DNA from 3 places in the Saccharopolyspora sp. NPDC045941 genome. Region 1 is predicted to be linked to each of the others. Evidence: riboswitches for the same ligand, from Rfam matches in the RefSeq annotation. Region 1 holds a riboswitch; each other region holds the start of a gene.

Region 1 (4,254 bases):
ACGGGCGCTGATCTACTCCTCGCCGCCGGCTGCGTCTTCGCGCTGCCGACGGCGGTCGGCGATGTAGAACGGCGCAGCCGCCAGCACGGGCACCAGCATGCCCGCGAAGACGATCAGAAGAGAAATGCCCACGGCCGACGAAACTCCGTCCACGGGTGGAAGAATCCACGCTTTGCTCCTCGCCCGGACGGGCGTCTCGCAGAGAGCATCGCTGCACCGCACGATACGTTAGCGGTGCAACATGTGCGCCCGGTCACATCGAGTCGGCGCGGATTATTCCCACCTCGCAACGGGTTTCGCCCGCCGGCCCGCCGCCGCCCGGCCCGCCCGCACAACTTGCGCCGCTGCGCGGACGAGCCGGGAATTCCTCATCCGAGGAAGCGCGCGGTGGGCCATTCCTCCTTGATCCAGGCACTGTTCCAGAACAGCCACTCGTACTCGGTGGCCCGGGTGAACGCTTCGAGCATCCGCTGCCGGGTCTCGTCGTCCGCAGCCTCGGCGACCCGGTCGGTGAGGTCGCGGGCGGTCAGCACGGCCGCGGCGAACTCGTCGTCGGCGTAGGTCTGGATCCACGCCCGGTACGGGTGGCCCTCGGCGCCTCCGGTGGCCTCCAGGATCGTGGTGCCGACGTGCTGGTACACCCAGAAACACGGCAGGATCGCCGCCAGCAGCACCGGATACGGCTCGGTCAGCGCGTTCGCGCGCAGGAACGAGGTGTAGGCCAGGCAGGACGGGGACGTGCCGATCCCGGCGATCTCGGCGTCGGACAGGCCGAACTCGGCGACGTACCCGGCGTGCAACCGGCGCTCCTCGACCAGCGCGCCCTGCGAGGCGCCGGCGAGGAACGCGGCGTCCTCGGCGGTGTCGGCGCTCGTCGCGGCGGCGGCCAGCGCCTGCGCGAAACCGACCAGGTAGCGCGCGTCCTGCACGATGTAGAACGCGAAGCGGGCGCGGTCCAGGGTGCCGTCGGTCAGCGCGGCGTTGAACGGGTGCTCGACGATCGCCTGCTGAAGATCGGCGGTGTGCGCCCAAGCCTTGGCGCAGAAACCGTCGGCGGGCGGAGCGGGCAACTTGCTCATCAGAACCTCTCGTGATCGTGTTTCGGCACCGCGGCGAACGGCGCACGCAATTTCAATGGAAATCGAAGGTCCGATTTCCATTGAAATTGCGGCAGGACGGGTCGCCGGGTCACCACCAGTGGTGGAAGTGGTGGACCGGGCCGTGGCCGTGGCCCACGTCGAGCCGGTCGGAGGTGCGCAGGGCCTCCGTCAGGTACTCCTTGGCCTCGCGCACCGCTTCGAGCCAGTCGCCGCGCTGCGGTCGCAGCGCGGCGATCGCGGCCGACAGCGTGCAGCCGGTGCCGTGGTCGTTGGTGGTCGCGACCCGCTCGCTGGAGAGGAACTCGGCGATCCCGTCGCCGTACAGCAGGTCCACGCTGGTCCCGCCGTCGAGGTGGCCGCCCTTGAGCAGCACCTGCTTCGCCCCCAGCCCGGCCAGCCGCTCGGCCTGCGCGGGCATGTCGGCGGGGTCGGTGAGCTCCGGCTCGCCCAGCAGGTCCGCGGCCTCCGGCAGGTTCGGAGTGATCAGGTCCACCCGCGGCAGCAGCTCCTCGCGCAGCGCGCCGACCGCTTCCGAGGCGAGCAGCCGGTCCCCGCTCTTGGCGACCATCACCGGGTCCAGCACGACGTGCGGCGGCGCGTAGCGGTCGAGCACCTCGACCACCGCGCGGATCACCTCGGCGTTGGCCAGCATGCCGATCTTGACCGCGTCCACCCGCACGTCGTCGAGCAGCGTGACCAGTTGCGCGGTGATGAACTCCGGCGGCACCTCGTGGACCTCGGACACCCCGGTGGTCGTCTGCGCGACCAGCGCGGTGATCACGGACATGCCGTAGGCGCCGTGCGCCGAGAAGGTCTTCAGGTCGGCCTGCACGCCTGCTCCGCCGCTGGGGTCGGTGCCGGCGATGGTCAGCACATTGGGAACCATGACGTCCCTCCGCTAGTACGAGCTAGGTCAGGTTCAACGGGTCTGTTCTCAGCCCGGCAGCCGGGCACCCCGCGTCACTGCCACCAACCTAACAACCGGGCCGGGCCCACGACCACGCCCGCCTTGCTGTTTCCGAACTCGTTCCGCGAGGCGGTGCTAAGCGGCTTCGCCGCTTCGAAGCGCAAGAGCCGCCCTGCCGCAGCCTCCCGAACGGCTCTCAGTCGATCAGGCCGACCACCACGCCGGCGGTGAGGACCTCGCCGGGCCGCACCTGGTGCCACAGCGTGCCGGTGGCCAGCGCGGAAACCCAGCCGACCGTCCGGCCGCAGCGATCGCCGCCCACCCTGATCTCCGCCAACCGGTCGCCCACCCGCACCCGGCTGCCGTCCGCGACCAGCCAGCACACCAGCACGCCGCGCGCCGGATCGCGACCGGCCTGCCTGCGCCCGAGTTCGGGGAAGTGCACCTCGGTCATCCCGCCCCCCCTAGATGATCGCCCCAGCATTGCCCCAGGTGCGCCGCGCGACAAGACCGTTCGGCGGCCGGACCACTCCGATCGCCGAGCCGCCCGCCTGCTCCGATCGGCCCACGCGACCCGGGCGGAATCGGCACAGCGATCGAATTCACACCGTGAAGGCACCCACCGGTAGGCAAGGGGACCCTTCATCGCGGACTAAAGTGGTTGATGATGGAAACCACGACCGATGCCCCGAGCTTCGCCCGTTCCCGCCGGCAACCCCGGCCGGAGGATCCCGCCCGGATCTGGGCCCCGCTGGCGGACCTGACCGAAGCCGCCGTGGCGGCCGCCGGCTCGGGGACGGTGGCGATCACCCGCGGATTCGACCGCAACAGCAGGCAGCGCGCGAAGGCGCTGCGCGAGCTGCTGAACCGGCGCGACGTCGACGCCGTCGAGGTGACGCCGGCTCCGGGCAGCGCCCGGCTGCTGGCCGACGTCGACGTCACCGCCGTGGTCAACCTGATCGGCGCCGGGTCGTGGCAGCCCTACCGGGTGGCCGCCGAGCTGCGCGCCCCGGTGCTCACGCCGAAGCCGGGCGACGGCCCGGCCGAGGAGGTCACGCGGGACGTGATCGCCCTGGCCGGCGACTCGGGCCACCGCGACGTCGCGATCTCGCACGTCGCCGTCCGCTCCGAGGCCCCCGCCGCCAGCCGGCTCACCCTGACCTACGACGGCGAGCAGCTGACGGTGCCCGGCGGTTGGTTGACCATCGCGGTGCAGGGCAGCGAGCTGGAGGTCAAGGTCGGCGGCGTGGACTTCCCGGAGCGCACGCTGAGCACCGGCGAGATCCGGGTGGAGGCCTTCGACGCGCCGCACCGGCTGGTCCGGGACGAGCTGCCGATCGCCGACTTCGAAGAAGCGGCGGTCACCTTCACCGCCGAGGCGAACGGCCTGGTGGTCCGCCCGGTCTGAGCCCCAGCCCACCGACTCACGTCCGCAGCTTCGAACGGAGCTGCGGACTTCTGCTTTTCCGGGAACCGCCGCTCGAGTGAATGATCACTCGGAGTTTCCAGATCACCCGATGTAGATGTGTTCTGAGCCACGCCCGCGAATGATGCTGGCATATGCCGTCACGGTTCATACCCAACCGCGTCCCTCGATCAATACCGCGCGCTGGAGGCAGAGCGCGCGAACTGCAACAGGGAGGCTGGGGATCGTGGAGCCCACCAAGCAGTGGCATGTGAGCTGCCGCGATGTCGCCGGCAGACGTCGGGACATGTCGGTGTTCATCAACCAGGAGAACGTCGTGCTGATCGCCCCACCGGGCGAGACCGCAGTGCTGTCACCGCTGGAGGTCGGCAGGCTGCGGGCGGCCTTGCGCGACGCGATCGTGCAGGCCGCCACGCTCGAGTGAACACCCATCGAGGGCGGGGCGGACGACGGTCCGCTCCCGCTCTCGTGATCTCGGCCTTCCCCACGCAGTCCGCTCACGGCATTATCTACTCCCGGTAACCTGGCGACCGAGAGGTGACTGCGTGAGCACGTTCTGGCAACGATCAGCCGCGCTCCTCGGGCGCGGAACGTCCGGCCTGCACACGGCGTTCGTCCTGGCCAAGCAGGGGGTGATCAGCCCGCTCCGGCCGGACAAGCTGCTGCGGGTCGTCCTCGCCTGGCGGCGCTGGGGCATCACGCCGCCGCTGGGCTTCGCCGTCGGCTCGGTGCGCCACGCCGACCGCCCGGCCGTGATCGACGAGCGCGGCGCGCTCAGCTACGCCGAGCTCTCGCAGCGCACCACCCGGTTGGCCAACGGC
Region 2 (4,254 bases), on a different contig from region 1:
CCCCCGGAGCACGCGCGCGCGAGCGCGCTGGGCGGCTGCCGCGGCCCAACGCGCTCTCCGTGCTTGACCAGGGGGAATCTGCTACCGGCCGCTGCCGTAGGGTTTGGTGAGGATCTCCAGGACGTGGCCGTCGGGGTCGTCGAAGTAGACGCCGCGACCGCCGTCCCGGGTGTTGATCTCACCCGCCTCCTGGTGCGCCGGGTCGGCCCAGTACGGCAGCTCCTGCGCCTTGATCCGCCCGAAGATCTCGTCGAACTCCTCGTCGCTGACCAGGAACGCGTAGTGCTGCGGGACGATCTTCTCGTCGGTCTCCAGGTAGTCCAGCGTGACGTCGTTGCACGTCTGGACGCACATGAACGGGCCGAACGGTTCCGGGTCCGGGAGGCCGAGCAGGTCGGCCACGAACCGAGCGTGGGCGACCTTGTCGGACGTGGCGACGATGGTGTGGTTGAGCTGGACGGGCATGGTGTTCTCGCCTTCCTCGTCGTGTTCCGCTGTTCCCGAGGCTAGGAGTTACACCAAGGTCGAGGTCAATACCGGCCCTTGCTGGTATCGCTCGTCCGGGTGGCGCGTCGCCCGGACGGGTCCCCGGCGGCTTAGCGTCGAGCTGGTGGGAACCGGCGAGGATCGGAGGGCGCGGTGGCGGGCAACGCGGCACAGGAGATCGCTTCGGGCTACGCGACCGAAGGCGCGGCGGTCGAGCTGGGCGCGGTGGTCGTCGACGGCTCGGTGGATGCCGCTGCCGCCGTGCGGATCCCGCTGGCGACGATGAACCGGCACGGCCTGGTGGCGGGCGCGACCGGCACGGGCAAGACGAAGACGCTGCAGCTGCTGGCCGAACAGCTGTCCGACGCGGGCGTGCCGGTGCTGCTGGCCGACGTCAAGGGCGACCTCTCCGGCCTGTCCGCTCCCGGGGAGGGCGGGGGCAAGGTGGCGGCCCGCGCCGCCGAGGTCGGCGATGACTGGCGGCCCGCGGCGTTCCCCGTGCAGTTCCTGTCGCTGGGCACCGGCGGTCGGGGCGTGCCGATCCGCGCGACCGTGACCGGCTTCGGGCCGCTGCTGCTGGCGAAGGTGCTCGGCCTGAACGCGACGCAGGAGTCGACGCTGGGCCTGATCTTCCACTGGGCCGACGAGCGCGGGCTGGCGCTGCTGGACATCAAGGACCTGCGCTCGGTGATCCAGTACCTGACCAGCGACGAGGGGAAGGCCGAGCTCAAGGGCATCGGCGGGGTCTCGGCCGCCAGCGCGGGCGTGATCCTGCGGGCACTGTCCAATTTGGAGGCCCGGGGTGGGGACGAGTTCTTCGGCGAGCCGGAGCTGGCGGTCGCAGACCTGCTCCGGCAGGTCGACGGCAGGGGCGTGGTGAACCTGCTGGAGCTCGACGACGTGCAGGCCGACCCGGTGCTGTTCTCGACGTTCCTGATGTGGCTGCTGGCCGAGCTGTTCGAGGAGCTGCCGGAGGCCGGCGACCTGGACCGGCCGAAGCTGGTGTTCTTCTTCGACGAGGCGCACCTGCTGTTCAGCGACGCGTCCAAGGCGTTCCTGGAGCGCATCGAGCAGACCGTCAAGCTGATCCGGTCCAAGGCGGTGGGCGTGTTCTTCTGCACGCAGCTGCCCACTGACTTGCCCAACGCGGTGCTCTCCCAGCTGGGCGCCCGGGTCCAGCACGCCATCCGGGCGTTCACCCCGGACGACCAGAAGGCCCTGGCGCGCACGGTGAAGACCTACCCGACGACCGAGCACTACGAGCTCGACGAGGCGCTGACGTCGCTGGGCATCGGAGAGGCGATCGTGACGGTGCTCTCCGAGACCGGTGCGCCGACGCCGGTCGCGTGGACGCGGCTCCGCGCGCCCCGCTCGCTGATGGGCGCGATCGGCGAGGACGCGGTGCGAGCCGCCGCCGCTTCATCCGATCTGCACGGGAAGTACGAGCAGACCGTCGATCGGGAATCCGCCTACGAACTCCTGGCGAAGAAGGTCGCCGCCGCGCCCGAGACGCGGGAAAAGTCTGGAGTACCGGAAAAGTCGGAAGCGTCGGGATTCCTGGAGAAGGCGATGGACAATCCCGCGGTGCGGTCGTTCTTCCGCTCGGCGGCGAGCGCGCTGGGGCGGGAGATCACCCGCGGCCTGTTCGGCAACCGCCGTCGGTGACCCGGCTGGCATCGGTCACCTGATCGGGGTAGGGTGTCGCCGACTCAATCCACGCGGGAGCTCGGGCGCACCGGGCTGAGAGGGTGGCACCACAGCGCCACCGACCGCAGAACCTGTCCGGATAATGCCGGCGTAGGGAGCTGTTGATGGCGCTTGACGTCGATCGTGCCGAAGTTCCGCACACCCTGGACGAACCGGCACCGAAGACGCTCGGCGTGCTCGACCAGGGCGCGTTCTGGGGCAACCTCGGGGTGAGCCTGCTCGGCTTCAGCGGCGCGCTGGCCGTGCTCGCGCCGGCCGGCGTGCCGCAGCTGTCGTTCGCCGCCGCCGTCACCGCGTGCGTGGTGGGCACCGTGATCGGCAGCATCATGGTCGGCCTCGCGGCCGTTCCGGGAGCACGCACCGGCGCCCCGGCGATGATGTTGCTGCGCGGCCTGTTCGGCACCAAGCTGTCGTACCTGCCGACGGTGCTGAACATCCTGCAGCTGATCGGCTGGGGAACCTTCGAACTCCTGGTCATCGCGCAGGGCGCGGAGGCGTTGTTCGGCGGCGGCCCGCACTGGTTGTACGTGCTGGTGGCCGGTGCGCTGACCACCGTGCTCACGTTGCGCCCGCTCGGCGCGCTGCGCCTGCTGCGCCGCTACGTCAGCATCGCGGTGGCGATCGCGATGGTGTACTTCTTCGTCCAGCTGCTGCGGCAGCCGCTGCCGGACATGAACACCGGTTCCTGGCAGGGCTTCTGGCCCGGCGCGGACGCCGCGCTGGCGGTCGCGGTGTCCTGGATCCCGGTCGCCTCGGACTACTCGCGGCACTCGAAGTCGGTGTCCGGCGCGTTCACGGCCGCGACGGTGGGCTACTCGGTCACCCAGATCGCCTGCTACCTGCTGGGGCTGATCGGGCTGGCGATGGTGGCCGGCGACGCGGACAAGGTGTTCGACCCGATGCTCGCGGTGCCGCTCGGGGTGATCTTCTTCGGCATCCTGGTGCTGCGCGAGGTCGACCAGTCCTTCGCCAACACCTACTCGACCGCGGTCTCCATCCAGAACCTGCGGCCCAGCGCCGACCGCCGGGTGCTGTGCGTGATCATCGGGTCGTTGATCACGCTGCTCGCGCTGACCCTGGACATCGCGGAGTTCTCGAACTTCCTGCTGCTGATCGGCTCGGTGTTCGTGCCGATGTTCGGCGTGCTGGCGGTGGACTACTTCCTGCACGGCCGCCGCCGCAGCTACGACCTGTCCGCGCAGGCCCCGTCCCGCTGGGGCATGCTGCTGGCCTGGTTCCTGGGCTTCGCGGCGTTCCAGCTGATCAACCCGGGCGAACTCGGCTGGTGGAGCCAGTTGTGGACCGGTTTGCGGGACGCGCTCGGCTTCACCGTCCCGGCGTGGATGAGCGCCGCGCTCACGTCGTTCGTCGTGGCCGCCCTCGCGGCCGCGATCATCGGCGCCTTCCGCCGCCGCGGCGCGGAGAGCTGAGACGCACGCTAATCCCGCGTACGCATCGCGAGCAGCTTGATCGCGTTCTCCGCACCGGAGCCGTCCGCGGTCGTGACCACGACCACGGACTGCTCCGGCGAGCGGGCCGGCACGAGGATCTGCTGCGCGACCGCGAGCGCGCCCACCAGCGGATGACGCAGCTCGTATTCGTCCGCTTCGCAGGGCTTGACTCGGTGATCGCTCCACAGCGCCGCGAATTCCGGGCTCTTCATGGACAGTTCGCCGACGAGCGAGGCCAGCAGGGCGTCTTCGGGATGCCGCCCCGCGACCTGCCGGAGGTTGCCGACCACGGCGCGCGCCTTGCGCTGCCAGTCCGCGTAGAGGTCGCGGGTGTGCGGGTCGAGGAACAGCATCCGGGCCAGGTTCGGCCGGTCCGCCGGGCGTTCCGGAGCGGTTCGGTCGAGGTGCCCGGCCAGCAGTGCGTGGCCCAGCGCGTTCCAGGCCAGCACGTCGGTCCGCCTGCCGAGGACCAGCGCGGGCACGGCCCCGAACGACCGCAGCAGGTCGCGGGTCAAGGGGTCGAGCCGTTCCAGCGGAGGGCGGCGCTGCGGCCGGGGACGTTGCGCGGCGAGCTGGTGGAGGTGTTCGCGCTCGTGCTCGTCGAGCCGCA
Region 3 (4,254 bases), on a different contig from region 1:
CCGGATGCCCAGGCCGGTGCCGATCGGCGAGCCGAGCGGCATCACCGCGGCGCAGCCGGTCTCCTCCAGCTTCAGCGCCAGCACCGGGTCGTCGTTGGTGTAGGCCAGCACCACGAAGCCCTGGTCGACCAGCTGTTCCGCGGCGTCGAGCAGCTCCACCGGGTCGGGCAGCAGGGTGTCCTCGTCGGCGACGACCTCCAGCTTGACCCAGTTCGTCTCCAGCGCCTCCCGCGCCAGCTGCGCGGTCAGCACGGCCTCCGCCGCGGTCCGGCAGCCCGCCGTGTTCGGCAGCGCTTCGATGCCGAGCTTGCGCAGCAGGTCGAGCACCCCGGTGCCGCCGCCGGCGTCGGCGCGGCGCATCGCCACGGTCGTCAGCTCGGTTCCGGACACGATCAGCGCGCGCTCCAGGACCGCGAGGTTCGTCGCCCCTCCGGTCCCGGTGATCAGCCGCGAACCGAACTCGCGGCCGGCGATCACCAACGGGTCGTCCATGACTCTCCTAACAACGGGTCCACCGAATCCGGGTAGCGCGGGATCCGGCGTGCTTCTGTTGCCCTGCAAGGGGATTCGGGCCAGAGGGGCGTCAGCCGCCCTGCACTGCGGTGAGGACCTCGATCGCGGCATCGGGGCGCAGCGCGGTCCCCGGCCACAGGGCGCGCGGCACCACGGCGCCGTCCAGCGCCACGGCCACGCCCCGCTCGGGCACCCCGAACTCCCGCAGCACCGCCGCGAGCGTTGCGTCGGCGGCGACCTGCCGGGTCTCCCCGTTGATCACGACGTGCACTGGTGTCCTCCCCATCGGCTCGGATCGGCGGCCTTGATCTCGACGGCGGGTTCCTCGTCGCGCAGCAGCGCGAGCACCGCCTCGACCGTCACCGGGGCGAGCAGGAAGCCGCCGCGGTGGTGCCCGGTGGCCGCCAGGACACCGGGTTCCAGCCAGCCGAGCACCGGCAGGTTGTCGTCGGTGCTCGGGCGCAGCCCGGCCGCGGCCTCGACCAGCTGGTATTCGGCGATGCCCGGCATCAGCCGCTCGGCGTCGGCGATCAGGTCCCGCACCCCGCCCACGGTGACCTCGGTGTCGAACCCCACCTCGTACTGGGTGGCGCCGAGCACCAAGCCGCCGTCGTCGCGCGGCACCAGGTAGGTCTGCCGACCGCGCACCGGGCCGCGGATCGTCCGGCTCGGCGGCGGCAACGCCGTGCTCCGCGCGCGCAGGCGGAGGATTTCGCCCTTCACCGGCCGGATCCGGTCCCGCAGCGCAGGATGCAGCGCGCCCGAATGCACGCCCGCCGAGATCACCGCGACATCGCAGTCCACAGTGGAATCTTCGAGCTCCACCGCGCCGGGCCGGACGCGCTTCGCGTTCGCCGCGACGAACTCGACGCCCGCCGCGGTCGCGGCCGCGCGCAACGCGGCCAGCGCGAGGCGGTTGTCGACCGCGAGATCGCCCGGCACTTCGAGCCCGCCGCGCACCGCCGGGCCCAGCGACGGTTCGAGCCGCCGCACCTCCCGGCCGGTCAGGCGGGTGACGGCGCGGCCGAGCCGCGCGAGGTACTCAACCAGGTTGTCGAGCTCCGCGCGGTCCGCGCTGTCGACGCCGACGACCAGGGTTCCCTCGCGGCGCAGCCCCGACGGCAGGCCCGAGGCCCGGGCGAGTTCGTCGGCGAACTCCGGCCAGAGCCGCAGCGACGCCGCGCCCAGCTCCAGCAGTTCCTCCTCGCCGGGCCACGCCTCGGCGAGCGGCGCCAGCATTCCGCCGGCCACGTTCGAAGCCCCGGACGCCGGTTCGGCGTCGACGAGTTGCACATGATGCCCGGCGGCGGCTGCGCGCCACGCCACGGACATGCCGATCACGCCGCCGCCTACGACGACGACGCGTTTGTTCCGTTCTTCAGACACTCCACGCTCCCTGCGCCGGCATGACCCGGATCAGGTTCGACGGTCGGGGCCAACGCCCCCTCTCAGCCCGGCAACCGGGCTCCCGTGCTCACCGCCAACCACCGTACCCGGCGAGGATCGCCACGTCGTTACCTGTCTTGAACTCACTTTGCGTAACGGTGCAGGTAGCGGAACCTCAGACGCCGCCTGGACTGTGGGAGCCCCGACTTACGTATGACCAATACGCGGCATCGGGGCTGTCCTCGCCAGACGACGCCTGAGAACCCGCGGCGGTGCGGGTTGCGAGGGTGGGCTAAGCGGCTCCGTCGCTTCAAAGACAGTGCGGATGAGCAACTTTCACAAATTTCGGGCACCGGGTGGGAACGCACGCCCGTGCTCGCGTTCACGCGGTCCGGCGGCGGCGTCGCGGGAGGCTACCCTGTGGGGCATGCCTGGATTTGACGGCTTCGGCATCCGCGCTCGCCTCGACGAGGCGCGGCTGTACCTGTGCACCGACGCGCGCGCCGAGCGCGGTGATCTCGCGGAGTTCGCGGACGCCGCCTTGGCCGGCGGGGTCGACATCATCCAGCTGCGGGACAAGAACCCGAACGGCGCCCCGCTGGAGGCCCGCCACGAGCTGGCGGCGCTGGAGGTGCTTGCCGAGGCGTGCCTGCGGCACGGCGCGCTGCTCGCGGTCAACGACCGCGCCGATGTCGCGATGGCCGCCGAGGCCGACATCCTGCACCTCGGGCAGGACGACCTGCCGGTGGAGATCGCCCGGCGCATCGTCGGCGAGCACGTCGCGATCGGCCGGTCGACGCACGACGTGGTGCAGGCGGACGCCGCCGCGATCGAGGCCGGCGTGGACTACTTCTGCACCGGCCCGGTGTGGACGACGCCGACCAAGCCGGGCCGCTCGGCGGCCGGGCTTGAGCTGGTGGAGCACGCCGCGGAGCACCGCGGCCACGGTCGGCCGTGGTTCGCGATCGGCGGCATCGGCCCGGACAACCTGGACCAAGCCCTCAAGGCCGGCGCGGAGCGGGTCGTCGTGGTCCGCGCGATCACGGAGGCCGAGGACCCGCGCGCCGCGGCCCGCGAGCTCCGTGACCGCCTGCCGTAACGCTCGGCGGCTGAGCGATTTCGCACGAAATCGCCCTCCCCGGACGCGACGCGGCCCCCGGCCGGGTGCCGGGGGCCGGTCTGGTGGCGCTTACTGGGTGAGCAGGGTCAAGCCGTAGGCCTGCAGGATCTCGTTCACCGGCTGGAAGTAGGTCGTGCCGCCGGAGCTGCAGTTGCCCGAACCGCCGGAGGTCACGCCCTGGGCCTGGCTACCGGACAGCCAGGAGCCGCCCGAGTCGCCGGGCTCGGCGCAGACGTCGGTGCGGGTCAGGCCGGTCACCGTGCCCTGCGGGTACTGCACGGTCTGGTTCTTGGCCTGCACCGAACCGCAGTGCCAGCCAGTGGTGGAGCCGGAGCGGCAGATGGACGCGCCCACGGCGGACTCGGTGGAGCCCGCGACGCCGACGGTGGTGCCGTTGTACCGGTTCACCAGCGGGCGCGGGGTGTCGGCGGAGCCGACCCGGACCCAGCCGTAGTCGTTGCCCGGGAACGACGAGCCCTCGAACTGGCCGGTGGGCTGCGAGGTGGAGTCGCCGACGCTGCCGCAGTGCCCGGCGGTCACGAATCCGCCCTGCACCGAGAATCCGACGGAGCAGCGGGAGCCACTGCCGATGTAGTAGGCGTTGCCGCCGATGACATCGGCGTAGGTGCGGGGGTTCTCCAGCGATTCGGTTACGCGCACCGCTTCCGTGATGACCCCGGAGGTGTGCACGAACCGCGCCGCGTCGGGGGCGGTGCCCGGCCTGGTGGTGACGACGACGGAGTTCACCTTGCCGTCGACGTACCAGCCGGAGACGCCCTTCGGGGCGATCGAGCTGCGCAGATTGAGGCCTTCGACGACCCCGTTGAGCTGCTCGATGCTGTAGATGACGAGCTTCGGCTCGGCGCCGGCCGCGCGCACCTCGTCGAAGCGGGCCTGGTCGGTGACGCCGACGACGAGCTTGCCGAGCGCCGGGTCGAAGTAGGACCCGCCGTAGGTGCTGCCCAGCGCGCCGCTCAGCCGCTCGTCGGCCTGGGCCGCAGCGGCTTCCTGGTCGAGGCGCTGGAGGGCCTGGTCCCGGTCCAGGCCGAAGTCGCGCTGCATCGCGTCGAGCAGGGTCGCCCCTTCTGCCGCGGGCGGCGCGGTTTCGGTCGCGGTGGCGGGCATGGTCAACGCGGCCACCGTTCCCGCCGCCAACATCACGGTCCCGGCCACCCGGGCCGCGAGTCTGCGCTTCATCTGATGTCTCCCTCTTCGTGAGCTGGATCTCATCGCCC

What was found. Region 1 has a riboswitch for thiamine pyrophosphate ahead of thiD (bifunctional hydroxymethylpyrimidine kinase/phosphomethylpyrimidine kinase). Riboswitches for the same ligand answer to the same signal wherever they lie in the genome.
Region 2: another riboswitch for thiamine pyrophosphate. It lies ahead of AC07FN_RS35905 (purine-cytosine permease family protein); the one in region 1 lies ahead of thiD (bifunctional hydroxymethylpyrimidine kinase/phosphomethylpyrimidine kinase).
Region 3: another riboswitch for thiamine pyrophosphate. It lies ahead of thiO (glycine oxidase ThiO); the one in region 1 lies ahead of thiD (bifunctional hydroxymethylpyrimidine kinase/phosphomethylpyrimidine kinase).

The regions. Positions count from the first base shown of each region.
Region 1 is NZ_JBWKKU010000001.1:15,932-20,185, reverse strand. It holds gene AC07FN_RS00100 (polysaccharide pyruvyl transferase family protein) at 1-11, shown strand, start outside; gene tenA (thiaminase II) at 369-1,079, opposite strand; gene thiD (bifunctional hydroxymethylpyrimidine kinase/phosphomethylpyrimidine kinase) at 1,189-1,986, opposite strand; TPP riboswitch at 1,974-2,068, opposite strand; gene AC07FN_RS00085 (hypothetical protein) at 2,204-2,461, opposite strand; gene AC07FN_RS00080 (hypothetical protein) at 2,672-3,415, shown strand; gene AC07FN_RS00075 (hypothetical protein) at 3,660-3,857, shown strand; gene AC07FN_RS00070 (AMP-binding protein) at 3,979-4,254, shown strand, end outside.
Region 2 is NZ_JBWKKU010000063.1:16,094-20,347, reverse strand. It holds gene AC07FN_RS35915 (VOC family protein) at 82-465, opposite strand; gene AC07FN_RS35910 (helicase HerA-like domain-containing protein) at 640-2,151, shown strand; TPP riboswitch at 2,195-2,307, shown strand; gene AC07FN_RS35905 (purine-cytosine permease family protein) at 2,298-3,623, shown strand; gene AC07FN_RS35900 (helix-turn-helix transcriptional regulator) at 3,632-4,254, opposite strand, start outside.
Region 3 is NZ_JBWKKU010000025.1:83,544-87,797, reverse strand. It holds gene thiG (thiazole synthase) at 1-492, opposite strand, end outside; gene thiS (sulfur carrier protein ThiS) at 584-784, opposite strand; partial or broken gene thiO (glycine oxidase ThiO) at 772-1,902, opposite strand; TPP riboswitch at 1,890-1,995, opposite strand; gene thiE (thiamine phosphate synthase) at 2,327-2,998, shown strand; gene AC07FN_RS21500 (S1 family peptidase) at 3,089-4,216, opposite strand.